2 regions of the Paraburkholderia sp. RL17-383-BIF-A genome follow, and region 2 is predicted to be linked to the other one. Evidence: predicted binding sites of a transcription regulator. Region 2 holds the regulator's gene; the other holds the start of a gene.
The links. The regulator LexA, encoded in region 2, represses DNA repair genes until DNA is damaged. The targets are predictions, from matches to a motif close to ACTGTATNNNNATACAGT.
Positions count from the first base shown of each region.

Region 1: the regulator LexA is predicted to act here: its motif matches at 2,862-2,879, upstream of imuA (translesion DNA synthesis-associated protein ImuA).

Region 1 is NZ_JARESR010000014.1:53,638-64,000, reverse strand. Features, by position in the region: gene P0D71_RS17855 (DEAD/DEAH box helicase) at 1-142, opposite strand, end outside; gene P0D71_RS17850 (DUF2726 domain-containing protein) at 186-647, opposite strand; gene P0D71_RS17845 (AbiV family abortive infection protein) at 757-1,485, shown strand; gene P0D71_RS17840 (SOS response-associated peptidase family protein) at 1,557-2,516, opposite strand; gene imuA (translesion DNA synthesis-associated protein ImuA) at 2,891-3,598, shown strand; gene P0D71_RS17830 (Y-family DNA polymerase) at 3,528-4,991, shown strand; gene P0D71_RS17825 (error-prone DNA polymerase) at 5,030-8,161, shown strand; gene P0D71_RS17820 (hypothetical protein) at 8,165-8,668, opposite strand; gene P0D71_RS17815 (HU family DNA-binding protein) at 9,024-9,446, shown strand; gene P0D71_RS17810 (HNH endonuclease) at 9,673-10,363, opposite strand, start outside.
Region 2 is NZ_JARESR010000005.1:57,929-68,291, reverse strand. Features, by position in the region: gene nodI (nodulation factor ABC transporter ATP-binding protein NodI) at 1-106, opposite strand, end outside; gene P0D71_RS07675 (universal stress protein) at 391-855, shown strand; gene P0D71_RS07670 (DUF2939 domain-containing protein) at 953-1,603, opposite strand; gene P0D71_RS07665 (hypothetical protein) at 1,700-2,044, opposite strand; gene lexA (transcriptional repressor LexA) at 2,175-2,825, opposite strand; gene P0D71_RS07655 (sulfate ABC transporter substrate-binding protein) at 3,137-4,177, shown strand; gene cysT (sulfate ABC transporter permease subunit CysT) at 4,322-5,224, shown strand; gene cysW (sulfate ABC transporter permease subunit CysW) at 5,221-6,258, shown strand; gene P0D71_RS07640 (sulfate/molybdate ABC transporter ATP-binding protein) at 6,258-7,316, shown strand; gene P0D71_RS07635 (CysB family HTH-type transcriptional regulator) at 7,414-8,340, shown strand; gene P0D71_RS07630 (asparaginase) at 8,419-9,462, shown strand; gene P0D71_RS07625 (DUF3597 domain-containing protein) at 9,621-10,022, opposite strand.

The sequences.
Region 1 (10,363 bases), on a different contig from region 2:
AGACCTCGAAGCCTTCGGCACCATCCGTGACAAAACGAACTGCCTCTGCTTCTACCTCCTCGCCCCGCCAGGCCAACTGACGAATCCAATTCTTCCCAACTCTTTCTTGAAGCGCAAAAACCCCCGGAAGCCGCACCTTCATTTTTATGCCTTTGGAATATTTTTAGCGGATGGTCAAATCAAAATTATCGTGTTCTCGCATCGCACCATGTATCTAGTGCAGGCCGTCTCTCACCGCCCGATGCGAGCGCACCGTATTTCTTCGAGGCTTGATTATATTTGCCTTTTTCAAACCATCTCGAATCGCTGACAAGTAAACGGAGAAAGTGACGCTGACAGCATCCTGTGCCCTCTCCGAAGATTAGGTCTCTAGTGACTTCGCTCCAACTTAGTCCCTTGGCCACCGCCAAGTCGCGCAATAGCCCTTGCGCTTGGTCGTAGCCCGGGATGTCAGAACGCAGCGCACTCACCAACTCGGCTATGTGAAACGCAACTTCAGCGCGCACGACTTCCGGTGTCGGTCGGCCAAGCGGGCGCAAGCGTAGGAAGGGAATGCCCGCCGTAGAAAAGAGCCTATCCTTGTGCTGGTCGCGTTCCTGCTGACGGTCGGTATCATGCCAAGGGCTGTCCACCTCGATAGCTAGCATGGGCAGGTACACACTATCCACCTCAAACTCCACGCCTTGAAGCCATCGCCAACTTCCGACCCACGTACGGGCCACTGTGTTAAGTATTGAATATCAGAGGATAAGCAGCATGACAAAAGACGCGAGAGACGAACAGGTACAGCTCCTGACGGATGGATTGCTGAAAACTTTCGACAATGCCGAAGAGCTGTATAACGAAGCCACTTATCTTGCTGAGCGCGGTTCGCTACCGCGCGCGGTGCTTCTCCATCAAATCTCACTCGAAGAGTGTGGCAAGGCAGAAATGCTTTGCGTCGCGATATTTTCGGCACTTCAAGGGACTGTAATCGACATGAAGCAGTTGAAACGCGCGTTTTCACGCCATGAAGGCAAAAACCGGACAAACGCGTATTTCTTGCCTACATCGGAGGAAGAAAACCTAGCTCGCACGAACAACGACGTTGAGGCTGCGACTAAAGCATTTAAAGACATACAGACGCAGTTCCACAAAGATTCAAACACGCTCAAGAATGCGTCTCTGTACGTGGATTTCGATGGAAAGTTCGTCTCGCCGAAGGATGTTGTCACACGGGAAAACCTCGATGAGATTCGGAAGCGCAATGCCGAATTTCTGTCGATGATGCATCAGAAATTGAGCGTTGTGCAAGGCTGGGCGAAGAACATCGATGCTACTTTCGAGCTACAAACACAGCTGTTGAAGCAGCTGGGACTGGACGGGTTAGACCATACTAATCTCGATGAGCGTCGCGCGTTCGCCGATGGCATCCTCGCGAAAATCGACGAGTTGGTCAACTCTATACATCAGCCCAGCGACAAGGCGAATCCTGACAGCAAGTAGTGTCGGGCCAAGCCGCCGCTCGGCGTGGCAGCTAGGCTCGCACTACACGAAATCCTACAAACGTCATCATCTCAAGCGGCGAGCTTGTGCTCGTAATACGGCCGGTCCCTGTCATCGAGGATGGCATACATCGCGTCTAGGCTTGATGCTTCCGGATTCAGCCACGCTTCGATGTTCTCTGGCTTGATTGGGATGATGCAACGGTCGTGGCCGGCCGCTTCAATCTCCGGCGGCGGCTCATCGGTGATGGCTGCGAATGACAACAGGTCTGGCTCACCCGGCTTGGTCCATCGCGACCAGAGGCAGACGACGTGCATCAGCTGCCGGTTACTGGGGCGGAATTCAAGGACGACGTTCTCGTCTTTGTCATGCGTCTCCAGCAACGTGCCTTCTATCTTCGCCTTCTTCACATTCTCGTAGAAGACCTCGACGAGCATCACGCCGTGCGTGTGGCCGAAGCACGGTTTCCAGAATCCCTCCAGATTGTCGCGGCGGGCGTTATATGTGCCGGGGTATTTCACATCGTAGTTCGCGGGCTTGCCCGCAATCCGGCACTGGTATCGCATCGGCTTGACCACGTATTCGCCGTTCTCCATCACGAGCACCGGCGCGTAGGTGCCGGGAAAGATGCGCGAGTCGCGCGGCTTCGATTCGGTCCGGTTGATGTCTTCGATGCGGCGTAGCGCAGCCTCGATTTTGTCGGTGGCGATGCGTCGACTTTCCGTTGCCGCCTTCGTCACCTTCGACTCCAGCTTGCGCTCGGCTTCTGTCAGGCGGGTACGCTGCTTGAAGAGTTCCTGCTCGAGCCGAGTCTTCTGCTCGGCGCGCGTCTTGTTGATGAGCTGCCAAATCTCACGCTCACTATCGTTCTGTGGGTCGCGAAAGGCATCATCAAGCGCCTTCGGTGTCTTCGCGCTGCTCCCTTCTGCTTGCAGGAAGTAGAGACGCGCAAACTCGGCGATGTCCATGTGCGCGCCGAACATCCGAACGTACCGGCGATAGTCCGCCAAGATTTGAGCCGAATAGCACATGCATCATCTCCGTTGACTGCACCGAACGTCGGTTCCAACGCATGACCCGTCACATCCGCGGCAGAGGTGCCGGTTCCGCACGCTGTCGTCGACTTGCCAGCTGTTCGCGGCGCCAGGTGACTTGGTGCCCACCGTTCGGTCGTTCTCGCTTGCGAAAAACGTTGGCTCGCCCGCTCTGCCGCGCGCGACTGCCTCGTCAATAGTCGCATCCCCGAACGCATGACGCAATTCGGCCACGAACGCTGCTATCTCCGGCATCGGGTGCTTGCGTACAGGCATATCCATCGTCGTCTCCCGTCGCGCCCAAAAAGGGACACTTCACAAAGCAGGTTTTTGATATACGATACTGTACATCCATACAGTATTCTCCGACAATGGCTGCCTTGCCCCAACACGTCGAGTCGATTCATCCAGCGCTGTGGCGCGGGGCGCAGCTTGCGCGCGCGCATGGCAGGACAGTGGATACGGGCTATGCAGCCCTGTCTGCCGAGCTACCGGGTGGAGGTTGGCCGTTGGGCGCACTGGTGGAACTGCTGGTCCAGCAACCCGGGATTGGCGAGATACGGCTTCTGAAGCCGGCGCTCGCCGAGCTAAGCGCGCGGCCGATTGCGCTGCTGCAACCGCCGCATGTCCCCAATTCACTGGCGTTCAGCTATCTCGGCGTACCGGTGGACCGTCTTATGAGATTGCGGGCGCCGAAGACGGCAGATGCGCTCTGGTGTGCGGAGCGCGTGTTGCAGGCTGCGAGTTGTGGTGCGCTCATCCTATGGCAGCAGCACATCCGGACCGAGGCGCTGCGGCGATTACACCTCGCGGCGCAGGCGTCGGAAACGTTGCTTGTACTCATCCGGCCGCTGGCCAGCGCACAGGACGCCTCGCCTGCCGCGCTGCGGCTGGGAGTCAGACCAGCTGACGGTGGCCTCGTCGTCGACGTCGTCAAGCGACGGGGCCCAATACGAAGCGAAATGCTGTCCATTACCCTGCAACCGTCACCGATTCTGCTCAGCCCCTATGGCCGTGTTCGTCGCCATCTTCCTTCCCCGGCTTTCGCTGGAGGTGTTCCGTCCGAGGTGGTCGTCTAGCACTGAGCACGGGTGCGTCGTGCTCGAGCGCGACAAGGTTGTGGTGGCGGATACGATGGCGCGGGAAGCCGGTGTGCTGCCCGGCATGAAACGGGGCGGAGTGACGACACTTTCGCCCGATGCGTTGATGTACGACCGGAGCGTCGAGCGCGAGCGCGAGATGCAACGCGAGGTCGCGTTCGGTTTGCTGCGCTTCTCGCCGCAGGTCGCGGTCTGCGATGAGGAAACCATCGTCATGGACGTCACGGCCAGCCTGCGTCTTTTCGGCGGCATCCGCCACGTCTGCGAATTGATGCGCGACGTGGTGAAGTCCATCGGCGTGACTGTGCGCATGAGCGTCGCCCCAACTGGCCAAGGCGCGTGGCTGCTCGCAAAGCGCGGCCGCTGCCGCGTGCTCAAGATGCTGTCGCTTGAGCGAAACCTGAACGCGTTGCCGTTCACGGTCGTACAGGAACTGCGTCCGTTTGCTGACTGGTTCCAGGGACTTGGCTGCCGGGTGCTGGGGGAGGTCCGCCGCTTGCCGCGCGCCGGGCTGAAGAAGCGCTGCGGTGCAGGCTTACTCGATGCGCTCGACCGTGCCTATGGCCTGTCGCCAGAGCTGTATCAATGGCTCGAGATGCCACCGACCTTCAGCGCGCGCACCGAGCTCCCGGACCGTGTCGAGCACGCCGAAGCCATCCTGTTTTCGGCGAAGCGCCTCATCGTCCAGATGTGTGGCTGGTTGAGCGCTCAGCAACTCGCGCTCACTCACGCCACCATGTCGCTCGAACATGAGCGTGGCCGCGAAGCCGTCGAGCCAACCACCCTCGAAGTCGCGCTCGCAGAACCGACATGGCACGAGGAGCATCTCGTCCGCTTGCTGAAGGAGCGCCTTGGTCGCATCGAACTCCCAGCCGCCGTCCTCGCAGTGCGCCTGACCGCATCCCGCGTGCAGCCCGCAGAGCCGCCAAGCGATTCGCTTTTCCCAGACCCGGGTGGTTCAGCCGAAGACCACAACCGTCTCATCGAGTTGCTGGTCGCGCGGCTCGGCTCCGAGAACGTGGAGCGCGCGGCGCCAACATCCGACCATAGACCGGAGATGGCGAACCGCTGGGTGCCCATCCAGAACGACGCGAAGACGCAGGCGCTGCCCGTTGAACTACCGCGACCGACCTGGCTGCTTGAGGAACCCATCAAGCTTATGATGAAGAATCATCGACCGTTTTACGGCTCGCCGCTCAGGCTCGTCTCGATGGGCGAGCGCATTGAGGCAGGTTGGCATGACAGTGAAGCAGTCACACGCGACTACTACGTCGCCGAAGCTGCCGACAAAAGCTGCTACTGGATTTTTCGCGAACGGCCCGTCGTGAAAACTGAGGAAGTCCGCTGGTTCCTACACGGCCTGTTTGGCTGAGCGGATAGGACGGTGCGCTCGTGGACTTTCCATCGTCAATGCTTCCAGATTATGCGGAGCTTTTTGCATTCACCAACTTCACGTTTCTCCATGGCGCGTCGCACGGGGAAGAGCTGGTGCAACGTGCATCCCAGCTTGGATACTCGGGACTTGCGATAACCGACGAATGTTCGCTCGCCGGTGTCGTGCGCGCCCATGTCGAGGCGAAGAAAGAGAAGCTGCCGTTGGTCATCGGTTCGTATTTTCGGCTCGTGCATGCGGACCGGACACCAGCATTCGGCCTCATCCTGCTGGCGCAGAACCGCGACGGCTACGGCAATCTCTCCGAGCTCATCACGCTGGGACGCATGCGCGCAACGAAGGGTGAATACCTGCTCACGCCGCACGACATCTCGAAGCCCGAGAAAGGCCACACACATCTCCGCGGCATGCCGAACTGCCTTGCCATACTGGTGCCGGACTTCCCCGCGAAAGAGGCCGTGCTCGCGGTCCAGCTCGAATGGATGAACGATGTATTCGCAGGTCGGGCATGGGTCGGACTCACCATGCACCAGCGCGCGATGGACGACATCCACCGCGGCATCGTCGAACATCTGGCTGACCGGTATCGCGTGCCGGTCGTGGCGACAGGGAATGTTGTCATGCACGTCCGCTCGCGCAAGCCGCTGCAGGACACGATGACGGCAATCAGGCTTCGGAAGACCGTTGCTGAATGCGGCTATGACCTTGCGCCTAATGCCGAAGGGCACCTGCGCTCGCGGTTCCGGCTGGGCAACCTGTATCCGACGCGCGCGCTGTACGAGACGCTCAACGTTCTCGAGCGATGCCATTTCTCGCTCGACGAGCTTCGGTATGAATATCCGGACGAGCTTGTGCCGGGAGGCTTCACGCACGAAGCGTATCTGCGCCAGGAGACGTACATCGGCGCGCACCGGCGCTATCCCAATGGCATTCCGCACAACGTGCAGGAGCAGATTGAGCATGAGCTGCAGCTTATCCGCGAACTGGAATACGAAGCGTACTTCCTCACGGTCTACGACATCGTTCGCTTCGCGCGCAGCCAGCACATCCTGTGTCAGGGGCGCGGGTCCGCTGCAAACAGTGCGGTCTGCTATTGCCTTGGGGTGACTGAGGTGGACCCTGCGCGCGGCAACATGCTGTTCGAGCGCTTCATCAGCAAGGAACGCGGCGAGCCGCCCGACATAGACGTCGACTTCGAGCACCAGCGTCGCGAAGAAGTCATCCAGTACATCTACCGGAAGTACGGGCGTGACCGGGCGGCCATTGCAGCGGCGGTATCCACATACCGACCGCGCGGCGCGCTGCGTGAAAGCGGGAAGGCGCTCGGCGTTGACCCGCAGATTGTGGACAAGGTCGCGAAGTCGCACCAGTGGTTCGACCATTCGGCCGACCTCCTCCAGCGCTTCGCTGAGTCGGGGCTAGACCCGGAAAATCCGCTCATCGGTCTGTGGGCGAAGCTGGCCGCCCAGATTCTCAATTTTCCACGCCATCTGTCGCAGCATTCTGGTGGCTTCGTCATCAGCCGCGGCAAACTCACGCGCCTGGTGCCCGTCGAGAACGCGGCGATGGCGGACCGCTCTGCAATCCAATGGGACAAGGACGACCTCGAAGCGCTCGGGCTACTGAAAATCGACGTACTCGCGCTGGGAATGTTGTCGGCAATCCGGCGCACGCTCGACATCGTGTCGGAGCAACGCGGCGAGCGCTTCGAGATGCAGGACATACCGGCTGAAGACGCGGCGACCTATGGAATGATTTCGCGCGCCGACACGGTGGGCGTGTTCCAGATTGAGTCGCGCGCTCAGATGAGCATGTTGCCGCGGATGAAACCGCGCGAGTTCTACGACCTCGTCATCGAGGTCGCCATCGTGCGGCCCGGCCCGATTCAGGGCGGCGCTGTGCATCCATACTTGCGCCGTCGCCAGGGTCTGGAGCCGGTAACCTATCCAAGCGAAGCACTGGAGGTCGCGCTCGGGCGGACACTGGGCGTACCCATCTTCCAGGAGCAGGTGATGCAGGTAGCCATCCTGGCTGCCGGCTTTACACCCGGCGAAGCGGACCAACTGCGCCGCGCGATGGCCGCATGGAAGCGCAAGGGCGGCCTCGACAAATACTATGACCGCATCGTCAACGGCATGACGGAGCGCGGCTACACGAAGGACTTCGCCGAATCCATATTCCAGCAGATTCATGGCTTCGGCGAATATGGCTTCCCGGAGAGCCACGCCGCGTCGTTCGCGTTGCTCGTATATGCGAGCAGTTGGCTGAAGTGTCACGAGCCAGAGGCGTTTCTCGCGGCAATGCTGAACAGCATGCCACTTGGCTTCTATTCTGCGTCGCAACTGGTACAAGACGCACAACGTCACGGCGTGAAGGTGCTGCCGGCCGACGTCACCATCAGCAACTGGGATTCGGCCCTCGAGAACCATGGGTCCTCATCGAAACCGGCGGTTCGTCTTGGCCTGTCGCTGTTGAAAGGCATGAAGGACGGCGCCGCGGAACGTATCGAAGCAGCGAGAGCCGTGAGGCAGTTCGCGAGCGTCAGCGACTTGGCGAAGCGCGCGCAGCTCGACCGGAAAGACCTACAGGTTCTTGCGGCCGCGAACTCGCTTTCGCTACTGGCAGGCAACCGGCGCGAAGCGCTCTGGACGTCAGTTGCAGCGGTGCCCGACCGTGACATTCTCGCCGACGCACGCGTGGATGACGAAACACCTGTGCTCGGCGCGCCGTCGGAAGGCGAAGACATCGTTGCCGACTACAATTCAATGAGCCTCACGCTCGGCCGGCATCCCCTTTTTCTGCTGCGGCCGGTGCTGCTCGAACACCGTCTTGTGCCGGCCGCGACGCTCATGACGTATCGCAACGGCAGGCTCGCTCGCGGTTGTGGTCTGGTCACGGTACGTCAGCGACCAGGAACCGCGAAGGGCGTGATGTTTGTGACCATTGAAGATGAGACTGGAAACGTGAACGTCATCATCTGGCCGTCGCTGCAGGAGAAGTTCCGGCAGGAAGCACTGGGGGCTTCCCTGCTGGCGGTGTACGGAACGTGGCAGTGCGAGGGAGAGGTCCGCCACTTGGTCGCGCAACGGCTTGTCGATATGTCGCACCTGCTCGGTGGACTTACCGCCGTCAGTCGAAACTTCTGCTAGCAGCTACCGGCTTTGCTGAGCGAAAGGATTAATCGGGTACACCTTCTCGGGTTCATTGACACGTTCGAGCATCTGGACCTTCGACCAGTTCGCCACCATTGCCTCCAGACCACGCACCACATTGGCTTCCAGCGGTTGAATCCCCGCGTCACCGTTGAAGTTGGCACTGAACGCCGTGTGGAATCGGTACTGAAAGTACCCTGAGATTTCAGCTATTCGCTCAGGTGTATTGGAGTCCGTGTAGATGACAGACCCGGGCGAGAACGGGTCATAGTAAATCACATTCGGGTAGTCAGTTTTGACTGCGACGCGCGGCTCGTCGCAGACCATCAGCGAGCCTACGAGCTGGATTGAGCCTTTCATGCCCTTCGGGGTTTTGAACACCCAAATTCGCTTGGGCAAGCGCCCCGCGAGCTCCGAGAGCTTCGAATTATTGGAGCCAAAGTACCCCACCTCACGGCTTTTGAGGTTGGTTTCGAGCTTTTGCCAGTAGTAAAAAATGTCCATTCAACGACGCTTCGTGATTCGGTTGGTCAATAGCTTGCCCTTCATGTTACCAACTCTGCCCGGGAATCCTGCCCGACTGGCGACCCGTACATTACTACACCAAGGCGAACCCGAGTTGCTCTGAAAGCCGCTTGCTGCATTTCCGTGTGAAGCATCCACGAAGAGTCGAAGGTCAAAACCTGGTCTGGGCTAAGTTGCAGAATCGAAATATGCCCTTTTATAAGGGGTTTTCTGCTTGCATTGGCTACAAACCATTGCTACGCTTGCCTTCAGCTTAAGACGGCGCATGTGCCGAGTGCTCTATCTCTGGGGTGCCTCGTCTTAAGCATTCTCGAAACCAGAAATGAGGATGTCCATGGCAACGAAGACGGCAAAACCCGCAGCCACGAAGGCTGCAACCAAGACGGCAGTGAAGAAGGCTGCCGCCCCGGCGAAGGAAGCGGCTACGGCGCCTACTGCGCTCAAGCCGATGAAAGATACGTTTACTAAGGCGTCGCTCGCTACTCACGTCGCCACGCAAGCCGGCGTCGACCCGAAGCAAGCGAAGGCCATCCTGGCGGCTTTGGAAGACACTATTTTGGGCTCTGTTCACAAGAAGGGTGCTGGTGAGTTCACGCTCTCCGGCCTGCTCAAGATTGGCGTGCAGCAAGTGCCAGCCAAGAAAAAGCGCTTCGGCAAGGACCCGTTCACGGGTGAGGAGCGCTGGTTTGACGCCAAGCCGGCGAGCGTGCGCCTGAAGGTGCGCCCGCTGAAGAAGCTGAAGGACGCCGCCGCATAAGCGCCGCGTCGCTTGTTAAAAAGCCCGCTTTTCGAGCGGGCTTTTTTTCGACATCGACTTCAGCAGACAACTTCGAGCCGGGTTCTACCGAAACTCGCGTCGGTGCGGCCCAACCGAATGCGAGGCATCCTGCCTGTGCGTTCCGAAATGCTTCTCAGACGCTACATGATAGTTTTGCATCGGGCAGGCTCGTGGCCACACCAGACGAACACCATCTTCTGAACACCTATGTTTCAATCCTGTTTTCTTCTAACCGCTTGTCGCCCATCTCGCTTTGTGCGATTTGATGAGATTTTTCGTCGAGACCTTCGAAGAACTCCTCGTCATTAGGATATTTTTTTGCAAGCACATCCCAAATCATGATGTCGCGAAGGTTATGTCGGTCTTCTCCGTAATGTGCCTGCCGATGGTCGTCCGCGCAAATAGCGACTACATTCCGTTCGTCGTCGGGCCCGCCGCAATTCAGCGGGATGACATGGTGCGCCTCCAGGTAATACGCGCCGCTTGCTGTCACGAAGCCCTTCTTTTCACATAGCTCACAATTCCCATCCGCAGCTCGCAGCTTCGCTGCGCGGACCACAGCCGAATCTCGCTCGTAAATGGCAGTGGCGGTGGCTGGAGCAACGGCCTTCTTTGCGGAAACAGCAGATGAAGCGGCAAACCTAGCTCGGCGCAACTCTTCATACTCTCGGTCTTCAGCATAAGGGTCGAACTCGATGGGCTGCGGCTTGCCGCGGATAACGACAATCCGTCGGTCTTCATTCAAGTGATGCGGGTACCAGAGGACGGGGTCCAACTCGCGCTGATGTGCCTCGCTCGTCTCCCGCAGCCCTTTCCTGCGTCGTACTCCATCAAGAATAGCCACATGAATCGGCTGCTTTCGATAGTAGGCCTCCACCATCAACGCCGATACCGCA
Region 2 (10,363 bases):
GGCCGAAGCATTCCCCGGCGTTGACATGGAACGACAGTCCGTCGACGACCGTCTTTTCGCCGTAGCTTTTTTTGACCTCGTGAAATTCGATGGCGGCTTCAGGCATGGATCGAACGAGTCTCCGGAACAGACATGGATGATTTTAATGGCCGGGAAGGCCGCCTATTCTAGGGCATCGGCGGCTCGGCGTTGGTGCGCGTCCGACGCTCCCGCATGGGTTTCTCGCACTGCGGCAACGAGCCGCGAGCAACCCTGTTGGCGCGCGCACCTCTTTAGAGCGTGGCTTGTGTGCCGTTACCGCACAGTTAGCGTTTTCCATCCCTTGCAACCTGAATTGCGGCGCACCATGATTCATTCAGATCGCGCGTCCCGCGCGAAGGGAGAAAAATCATGGCGAGCTACCAGAAAATCCTGCTGTGCTACGACGGCTCGCGCGAAGGCCGCAAAGCATTGCGTTGCGGTGCCGATCTGGCGTTGGATCTGAAAGCGGAAACGCACTTGTTGTCGGTCGTCGATATGCGTTCGAGCATTGCGCAAAGCGCGGGCCTGCTGACCGACGTGGCTTGCGGCAGCTTCGAAAAGACCGCCCGCGACATCCTTCAGGAAGGCGTGGACTGGCTCACCGAGCGAGGCGTGAGCGCACAAGGGCATTTCGCGTTCGGCCATCCGATCGACGAGATCGCCAACCTTGCCAATGAATTGCACGTCGACCTGGTTGTGGTCGGCCACCGCTGCCGCACCGGTTTGTCACGTTGGTGGATGGGCGCGGGCAATACGCCGCTGCTCGACCGCGTCTCGTGCAGCATTCTGGTGGCGTGTTCTTCGGCCCAGGAGCAGCAGCAGGCGGCGGCCTGATAGCGACTGCGTATCGCGCCTGGGTCTAGCGTCTGGATGCCGGCTACCGCGAGCGTGCTCAACGGGCCGGTCGCCTCGGCCCGACGACCCCAGGCGATCACTCGTTCAGGTTGACCGCGGCCAGCTTCCATGTGAAGACACCCTCGCGCTGGAAGATCGCCGAGTAACGCGCGTCGCCGGCGCCGTGCTGGTAGGTGACGACGAACTCGTTGAGGCCGCGATAGCCCGCGGTGGTTTGCGGCGGCTGCGCAGGCGCGGCGTTGGTGTTGCCGTTGCCCGCAGTTCCAACGGCAGGCGCCGCCGGTGCGGGTGAGGCCGCGGCGCCATCCGCCGGCGTGTTCGCGGCAGGCGGTGCGGGCGGCCGTTCGCCCGGATCGCCGCGCGGCGGCATGCCGTTCAGCAATGCCGCCACGCCGTCTGGTGTGGCATAGGCATCTACGAGCGGGCCAATCAGCGCGACGCCTATCATCGCGCCAATGGCGGCCAGCGGATTGCCGTTGCTGTGCGCGTCGAGCCGCCGCGTGAGCAGCGCGGCGACCTGCTGCTTCAGGCTCTCGCGCAACGCGGGAAAGTCGACGTATTGATTGACCGTTTGCGTGTCGCGCGCATCGGCGGCGCGTTTGAGATTGTTCAGCGCGAGATACGGTGATGCGTACGTAAACCCAAGCGCTGCGATCACCACAATCACGATCAGCGTGACGATCAGCGGCCGGGTGGCGCCGCCTTTAATGCGTTTCGGAACTGCCATCGAATGGGACTCTCCATCAGGTGTGATCTAACTTGGACCGCGGCCACACGAAAACGATCCCATGCGATGCGATATCGCCGCCCGCCATACCTTCCATCAAGACTCGAATACCGCCCCGTGGACGTTTGCCTCGTCGGCAATGCAGCGGTCGATCATGCGGCACACAGCGTCCACCGTGCCGACCATGATGAGGCGCGACGGGCCGTGATAGACCCGCACTGGTGCGCGACGGGCCGGTTCGGCCGTATTCAGACCCGAGTTCAGAGACACGCGGGCAAACGCCGGCAACGACGATGGCAGGCTCGACACGCTGTCTGGCGCATCGAACAGCGACGGCGTGCTGGCCGTGGACGCCTCGATCAATGAGCAGGGCACCAGCTTGCGAAGATGGCGCAGACGACCGAACTGGCGAAAAGGCAGCAGGCGGGCAAGACGTTCCATGAGACTCTCCAGACGATGCAGCGTTAATGCAGCGTTAATGCGGCGTTGGCGCGGCTTTCTACTCTGTCGAACGGGCAAGAAGGGGCTTGGATCGAAGTGCTGGGAAACAAGCCGCCTGGAACCTGACCGTTCAGAACTCGCCGGGGCGAATCAGCCCCACGGCGATACCTTCCAGCGCGAATTCCGCACTGCCGGTTTCAACGAAGATGTTTTCGTAATCGGGGTTCTCGGCGATCAACTCGAGCCCGTTCGGCCGGCGCTTCAGGCGCTTGACCGTGACGTCGTCGCCAAGCCGGGCAATGATGATCTGGCCGTCTTTGGCTTCCGTTCTCTTTTGCACCGCGAGCAGGTCGCCGTCGAAAATGCCCGCGTCGCGCATGGACAACCCGCGTACCTTCAGCAGGTAATCGGGCTTGCTCGAAAACAGCGCCGGGTCGCAAGCGTAGTGCTGCGAGATATGTTCCTGCGCGAGGATCGGGCTACCCGCGGCCACCCGCCCGATCAGCGGTAGCGACAGTTGCATGATGCTGGCGTGCGGCAACGTGAACTGGTGCGGCGAATCTTCCGGGCCGGCCAGCAGGCGGATGCCGCGCGACGCGCCGGCCGCGAGTTCGATCACGCCCTTGCGGGCGAGCGCCCGCAGATGTTCTTCTGCCGAGTTGGCCGAGCTGAAGCCCAGTTCGGCGGCGATCTCCGCGCGGGTGGGCGGAAAGCCGGTGCGTTCGATAGCCCTGCGGATCAGATCGAAAACCTGCTGCTGTCGTGCGGTGAGTTTGGTCATGGCGCCACTGTATGTATGAACAGGTGACTGTATTTTTATACAGTATTCCGCGCAATTCAAGCTTTACTTTAAGTTCGTGCCGAGGGGTGGCGTTGCAGCGTCGTCAAACGACGCTCCAACACCCGTTTTCGTGCCGCAACGCCTTATCCAGCTGTCATTACCACTTTTGCGTATTAAAGAATGAAGAAACATTATTTTTAATGATGAAAGCCCTTCGATAGACTGGCCTCCAGTTGGCGTTCATGTGCACGTGACCGCGACGCAAAAAGACACCACACGCTGTTTCAGCGCACAACGCGGAGAAAGTTGACATGAATCACCAAGGTACGGGGCTGGCAGGCAAAACGAAGAAACTCATCGCGGCGCTCGCATTGGGCGCGGCGAGCGCGCTCGGCGTGATGGCGCAGGCGCACGCTGCCGACACGACACTGCTGAACGTGTCCTACGACCCGACGCGCGAGCTGTATCAGGACGTCAACCAGGCGTTCGGCAAGGAATGGAAGGCGAAGACCGGCGAGACGATCACCTTCAAGCAGTCGCACGGCGGCTCCGGCGCGCAGGCGCGTTCGGTGCTCGACGGTCTGCAGGCCGACGTCGTGACGCTCGCGCTCGCTTACGACATCGACGCGCTGGCCAACAAGGGCTTGCTGGACAAGGGCTGGCAGAAGCGCTTGCCGGACAACGCGTCGCCGTACACGTCGACGATCGTGTTTCTGGTGCGCAAGGGCAACCCGAAGCACATCAAGGATTGGGACGACCTGATCAAGCCGGGTGTTTCGATCGTCACGCCGAATCCGAAGACCTCGGGCGGGGCGCGCTGGAACTACCTCGCGGCATGGGCATACGCCGAGCATCAGCCGGGCGGCAACGATCAGAAGGCCAGGGAATTCGTCGGCAAGCTCTACAAGAACGCCGGCGTGCTCGATTCGGGCGCGCGCGGCGCGACCACCAGCTTCGTGCAACGCGGTATCGGCGACGTGCTGATCGCATGGGAAAACGAAGCCTTCCTGTCGTTGAAGGAGTTCGGACCGGAGAAGTTCGAGATCGTGGTGCCGTCGGTCAGCATTCTGGCCGAGCCGCCGGTTGCGGTGGTGGACAAGGTGGTGGACAAGCACGGCACGCGCAAGCTCGCCGAAGCGTATCTGAACTTCCTGTATAGCGAGCAAGGCCAGGAAATCGCAGCGAAGAACTTCTACCGTCCGCGATCGAACAAAGTGCCGGCCGAGCTGACCGCCAAGTTTCCGAAGCTGAAGCTGTACACGGTCGACGATTCGTTCGGCGGCTGGACCAACGCGCAGAAGACGCACTTTGCCGACGGCGGTGTATTCGATTCGATCTATCAACCGCAGTAACGATCGAGCCGTTGCCTTCACCGGCATAGGCAGCAAAGCGATGCGGCAACGCGTCACTCCGGAGCGCGCCCCAAGGGGCGCGCTTTTGGCCAGCCAGGGCCCGGCGGCCGGAAACACGAGCATCAACCTGAACGAGTAACGAGCATGACGACGTTGACCTTCCGAAAACCGAGCGCCTTGCCCGGTTTTGGCCTGACACTCGGCATCACGGTGGCTTATCTGAGCCTCGTGGTGCTGATTCCGCTTGCGGCGACCTTTTTGAAGACCGCGACGCTCGACTGGAGCCAGTTCGTGCGCGCGGTGAGTTCGCCGCGCGTGCTCGCGTCGTATCGCCTGACGTTCTTCTCCGCGCTCGGCGGCGCGCTGATCAACGCGGTGTTCGGCTTTCTGGTGGCGTGGGTGCTGGTGCGCTACACGTTTCCGTTCAAGCGCATCGTCGACGCCGTGGTCGATCTGCCGTTCGCGCTGCCCACTTCGGTGGCCGGCATTTCGCTTGCGGCCGTGTATGCGGGCAACGGCTGGATCGGACAGTTCCTCGAACCGCTCGGCCTGAAAATCGCGTTCACGCCGGCCGGCGTGCTGGTCGCGCTGACGTTCATCGGTTTGCCGTTCGTCGTGCGCACGGTGCAGCCGGTGCTCGAAGAATTCGAACGCGAACAGGAAGAAGCGGCCGCGTGCCTCGGCGCTTCGCGCTGGCTGACGTTTCGCCGCGTGGTGCTGCCGGCCGTGTTTCCGGCTCTGTTGACGGGCTTCGCGCTGGCTTTCGCGCGCGCGCTCGGCGAGTATGGCTCGGTGATTTTCATTGCCGGCAATGTACCGATGAAGTCGGAAATCACGTCGCTTCTCATCATCACGAAGCTCGAGCAATACGACTACGCGGGGGCCACGGCTATCGCGGTGGTGATGCTGGTCGTGTCGTTCCTGATGCTGCTGCTGATCAATACCCTGCAGTGGTATTTGCAGCGCCGCACGGGCCGCGGCGGCGCGGGCCCGGTGCCGGCCGCCAGTGTGGCGAGCGTTGCGGCAATCGGCGGAGGTGTGCAATGAGCCGCCGAACCGTAAATGACGTCTCCGCCGCGAGCGGTGCGAACAACGCCGCTGCGGTTGCCGTGGCGCCGCGCGCGCCGCTCAATGTAGCGCGCCGTCCCGATCCCGTCACCGAACCGCCGCTCGTGCGCTGGATTCTGACCGGCATCGCGCTGCTGTTTCTCGCGCTGTTTCTGGTGGTGCCGCTCGTCGCCGTCTTTTATCAGGCGCTCGCCAAAGGTCTTGGTTTCTATCTGGAATCGCTCGCCGACCCGGACGCGCTGTCGGCAATCAAGCTGACCGTGATCACCGCCGCCATCGCCGTGCCGTTGAACCTCGTGTTCGGTCTCGCGGCTTCATGGTGTATCGCCAAGTTCGAATTCCGCGGCAAGGCGCTCCTGACCACGCTGATCGATCTGCCGTTCTCGGTTTCACCGGTGATCTCGGGCTTGATCTACGTGCTGATGTTCGGCGCGCAGGGCTGGTTCGGCCCGTGGCTGCAGGACCACAACATCCAGATCATTTTCGCGGTGCCGGGCATCGTGATGGCGACGATCTTCGTGACGTTCCCGTTCGTCGCGCGTGAGCTGATTCCGTTGATGCAGGCACAAGGTAACGATGAAGAAGAAGCCGCGCACGTGCTCGGCGCGTCGGGCTGGCAGACTTTCCGCCGCGTCACGCTGCCGAACGTCAAATGGGGCCTGCTGTATGGCGTGATTCTGTGTAACGCGCGGGCAATGGGCGAGTTCGGCGCCGTGTCGGTGGTGTCGGGCCATATTCGCGGTCAGACCGACACGATGCCGCTGCACGTCGAAATTCTCTACAACGAATACAACTTCTCGGCGGCGTTCGCCGTGGCGTCGGTGCTGGCGCTGCTCGCGCTCGTGACGCTCGGCCTGAAGCTGCTCGCGGAACGCCATATGTCGGCCGAGCTGTCGGCCGCGCGAGATGTGCCCGCGTACGCCGGTCCGGTTACCACGCCGGTGGGCGCAACACCCGCAACCCACACAACGCATGCATCGCAGCAACACCCGCTCAAGCAAGGAGAGCTGTAATGGGTATCACCGTTCGTAACCTGCAGAAGCGCTTCGGCGATTTCGTCGCGCTCGATAACGTCACACTCGACTTTCCGCCGGGTGAGCTGGTCGCGCTGCTCGGGCCGTCGGGTTGTGGCAAGACCACCTTGCTGCGCGTGATTGCCGGGCTCGAATACGCGGACGGCGGCCAGGTCGTGCTGCAAGGCCAGGACGTGGCGACGGTCGGCGCGCGCGAGCGGGAAGTGGGCTTCGTGTTCCAGCATTACGCGCTGTTCCGTCATATGACGGTGTTCGAGAACGTGGCGTTCGGCTTGCGCGTGAAGCCGCGCAAGGAACGTCCCTCGGAAGCGGTGATCCGCGAGAAGGTGCATGAACTGCTGAAGCTCGTGCAACTCGACTGGCTCGCGCAACGCTATCCGTCGGAATTGTCGGGCGGCCAGCGGCAGCGTATCGCGCTCGCGCGCGCGTTGGCGGTCGAACCGAAAGTGCTGCTGCTCGACGAACCGTTCGGCGCGCTGGATGCGAAGGTGCGCAAGGAGCTGCGTAGCTGGCTGCGGCGCCTGCACGACGATCTGCATATCTCGACGATTTTCGTCACGCACGATCAGGAAGAAGCGCTCGAAGTGGCCGACCGTATCGTCGTGCTCAATCGCGGGCACGTGGAGCAGGTGGGCAGTCCGCAGGACGTGTATGACCATCCGCAGACCTCGTTCGTCTACGAGTTTCTCGGCGCCGCGAACCGTCTGCACGGCAAGGTCGACGCCAGCGGTTTCGTGGTCGACGGCGCGGCGCTGCCGGTGTCGATCAAGGCCGATTTCAGCGGCCCGGCCTTCGCTTATGTGCGTCCGCACGATCTGCAGTTGTATCCGCAGGCATCGGGCCACCGCGAAGGCATCGTGGTCGACGTGCGGCGCGTGGTGACCTTGGGCGGCTCGGTGCGCGTGGAACTCGCGGGCCGCGAGGGCAACCTGCTCGAAGCCGAGCTCGATCGGGAAGCGTGGCGCGATCTGCAACTCTCTATCGGCGATGGCGTGACCGCGGTGCCGCGTGCCTTGCGCGTATTCCCGGCGCAATGAGGGCAGTCAGCGCGTTACGGTCAGCCGCGCGGCAACACGACTCGGTGTTTCAATCAAACTCAAATAACTCAACTCTGGACGAACCGGAGACATACAGATGAATTTCCAGCAATTGCGCTTCGTGCGCGAAGCCGTGCGTCAGAACATGAACCTGACCGAGGTGGCGAACGTGCTGTACACCTCGCAGTCAGGCGTGTCGAAACAGATCAAGGATCTCGAAGACGAACTCGGCGTCGACATTTTCATTCGACGCGGCAAGCGTCTGACGGGCCTGACCGAGCCGGGCAAGGCGGTGCATCAGCTGATCGAGCGGATGCTGCTCGACGCCGAGAATCTGCGCCGCGTCGCGCGCCAGTATGCCGATCAGGATAGCGGCCACCTGGTCGTGGCGACCACCCACACGCAGGCGCGTTATGCGTTGCCGAAGGTGATCCGTCAATTCACCGAGGTGTTCCCGAAGGTGCATCTGGCGTTGCGCCAGGGCAGCCCGCAACAGATCGCGCAGATGATCATCAACGGTGAAGCGGACATCGGCATCTCCACCGAAGCGCTCGACCGCTTCCCGGATATCGTCACGTTCCCGTGCTATTCGTGGCATCACGTCGTGGTCGTGCCGAAGGACCATCCGCTGGTGGGCCGGCAGAATCTGACGCTCGACGAGATCGCCGAATTTCCGATCGTCACGTACGACCAGGACTTCACGGGCCGCTCGCATATCGACCAGGCATTCGCGAAAGCGGGGGCGCTGCCCGACGTCGTGCTGACCGCAATCGATGCCGACGTGATCAAGACCTATGTCGAACTCGGCATGGGTATCGGCGTGGTCGCGGCAATGGCCTACGATCCGAAGCGCGACACGGAACTGGTCGCGCTCGACACGCAACATCTGTTCGAAGCGAGCACGACGCGGGTCGGTTTGCGCAAGGGCGCGTTCCTGCGCGCGTATGCCTACCGGTTGATCGAGATGTTCGCGCCGCAGTTGAACGAAGCGGAGATCGCCGCGCAGTTGCGAGAAGCGGTTTGATGGATGCGCCGGGTCGGTGAAGGGCCATTTGTTTATCCATGCATGGCGGCGCGCGGCGCATCGCTTACAATCGCCGCCATGAACACTTCGACTTCTTCCTCCGCTACGCCTTCAGACGAAGGCGCCACGCCGCCGTTGCCGCGTATCGCCGTGCTCGCGACCGGCGGCACGATCGCCGGCGCGGCTGCGGACGCCACCAATACGTCCGGCTATCAGGCCGGTGTGGTCGGCGTCGAGCAATTGCTGGCCGTGGTGCCGGCCTTGTCCACAGTGGCGCGCATCGCGCCCGAGCAGATTGCCAGCGTCGACAGCAAGGACATGGCGATGCCGCTGTGGACCACGCTCGCGCAGCGCATCAACACGCTGCTCGCCGACAGCGACATTGACGGTGTGGTGATCACGCACGGCACCGACACGCTCGAAGAAACCGCTTATCTGCTGCATCTGACCGTCAAGTCGGACAAGCCAGTCGTGCTGACGGCGGCCATGCGCCCGGCTTCGGCGCTGTCCGCCGACGGCCCGCTGAATCTGCTGAACGCCGTGACGGTCGCGGCGCACGCGGCGTCGCGCGGGCAGGGCGTGCTGGTGGCCTTCAACAACAAGATCCACAGCGCGCGCGACGTGGTGAAGACGAGCACCTACGCGGTCGATGCATTCCATTCGCCTGAAATCGGCGCACTGGGCTGGGTGCAGGACGGCCGCGTCGAATTCCAGCGCGGCGTGGTGCGTCCGCATACGCTCGCGACCGAATTCGTGATCGGCTCGAAGTGGCCGCATGTGGAGATCGTGGTGAGTTATGCGGGCGTGACGCGGATTGCCGTGGATGCGCTGGTTGCCGCCGGCGTGCGCGGTATCGTCGTGGCGGGCACCGGCAACGGCTCGATTCATACCACGGTGCAACAGGCGCTGGCCGATGCCGCTTCGCAAGGCGTGGCGGTGGTGCGTGCCTCGCGTGTCGGCTCGGGGCATGTGATGCGCAACGGCGCGGCCGCCGACGACGCGCTCGGTTTCGTCAGCGCGGGCTCGCTAAATCCGTACAAGGCGCGCGTGCTGCTGATGCTGGCGCTGGCCGCGGGCGGCACGGGACCCGTGGCGCTGCAGAAAACGTTCGATAAGTATTGATTGATTGTGCGCGGGCGGTCGGGTTCAAAGACAGAACCGTGTCCCGCATATGACGCTTGAATGACGACGCGGCGCCCAGGTCATCGACCCGAGCGCCGCGTTGTCGTTTCATTTCAAGTTTTTTGCTTTAGCCGACCATAGGCGACGCCGCCAGACCGTCAGTCCGCCAGGTCCGGAGGCAACTTCCCGCCGTTCGCCGCCAGCGCCAGCATGACCTGTTTATGCAGCCAGATGTTCATGCTTGCGGAATCGTTCGTGTCGCCGGTGAACTTCAGCTCTTTTGCGAGCTCCTTGCGATGTTCGAGGCTGCTGTCCACGCCGAGCGCTTTCAGCGTGTCGACGATCGATGTGCGCCAGTTCAACGTTTGACCGCTCTCACTCACGAACTGGTCCATCACGACAGCAACGTCGACGTCGGCGAGCGGCGCGGGCGCCGGTGCAGCCGCCGGTGCGGCAGCTTGCGCCGCTGCCGGATCCGGTGTCGGCTCAACCGCGGGCGCAGGCTGGTCCGGTTTCGCTTTGCCGAAGAGCTTATGTACGATGTCACCGAAGATGCTCATTCTGAATCCTTTGCAGATAGGTTACTGGCGCAAGCACATTCCGCTCACGGGTTGAAAACTGGTTGGGAATCGGGCGAATGAAGCAGAGGACACGCGTTGCCATGATCGACAAGCCGCACTTGAACGCTGAACCGCCCGCAACCAGACTTAACGAGTGTAGGAGAAAAGCGCGGAGCGATGTGTCAAAAAAGGTCGAGCCGGAAGGACGGAGTTGCAAGCAAATGCAAGCGGACTTGCGGGCCGGCGCGCGTGGCCCGGCAAAGAGAGGTGCTGGCAGGCGGCGCGCATGATGCACCCGCTGCGAGAGTTTGGCCGAAAAAGCATAAGCATCGGTAAAGCAT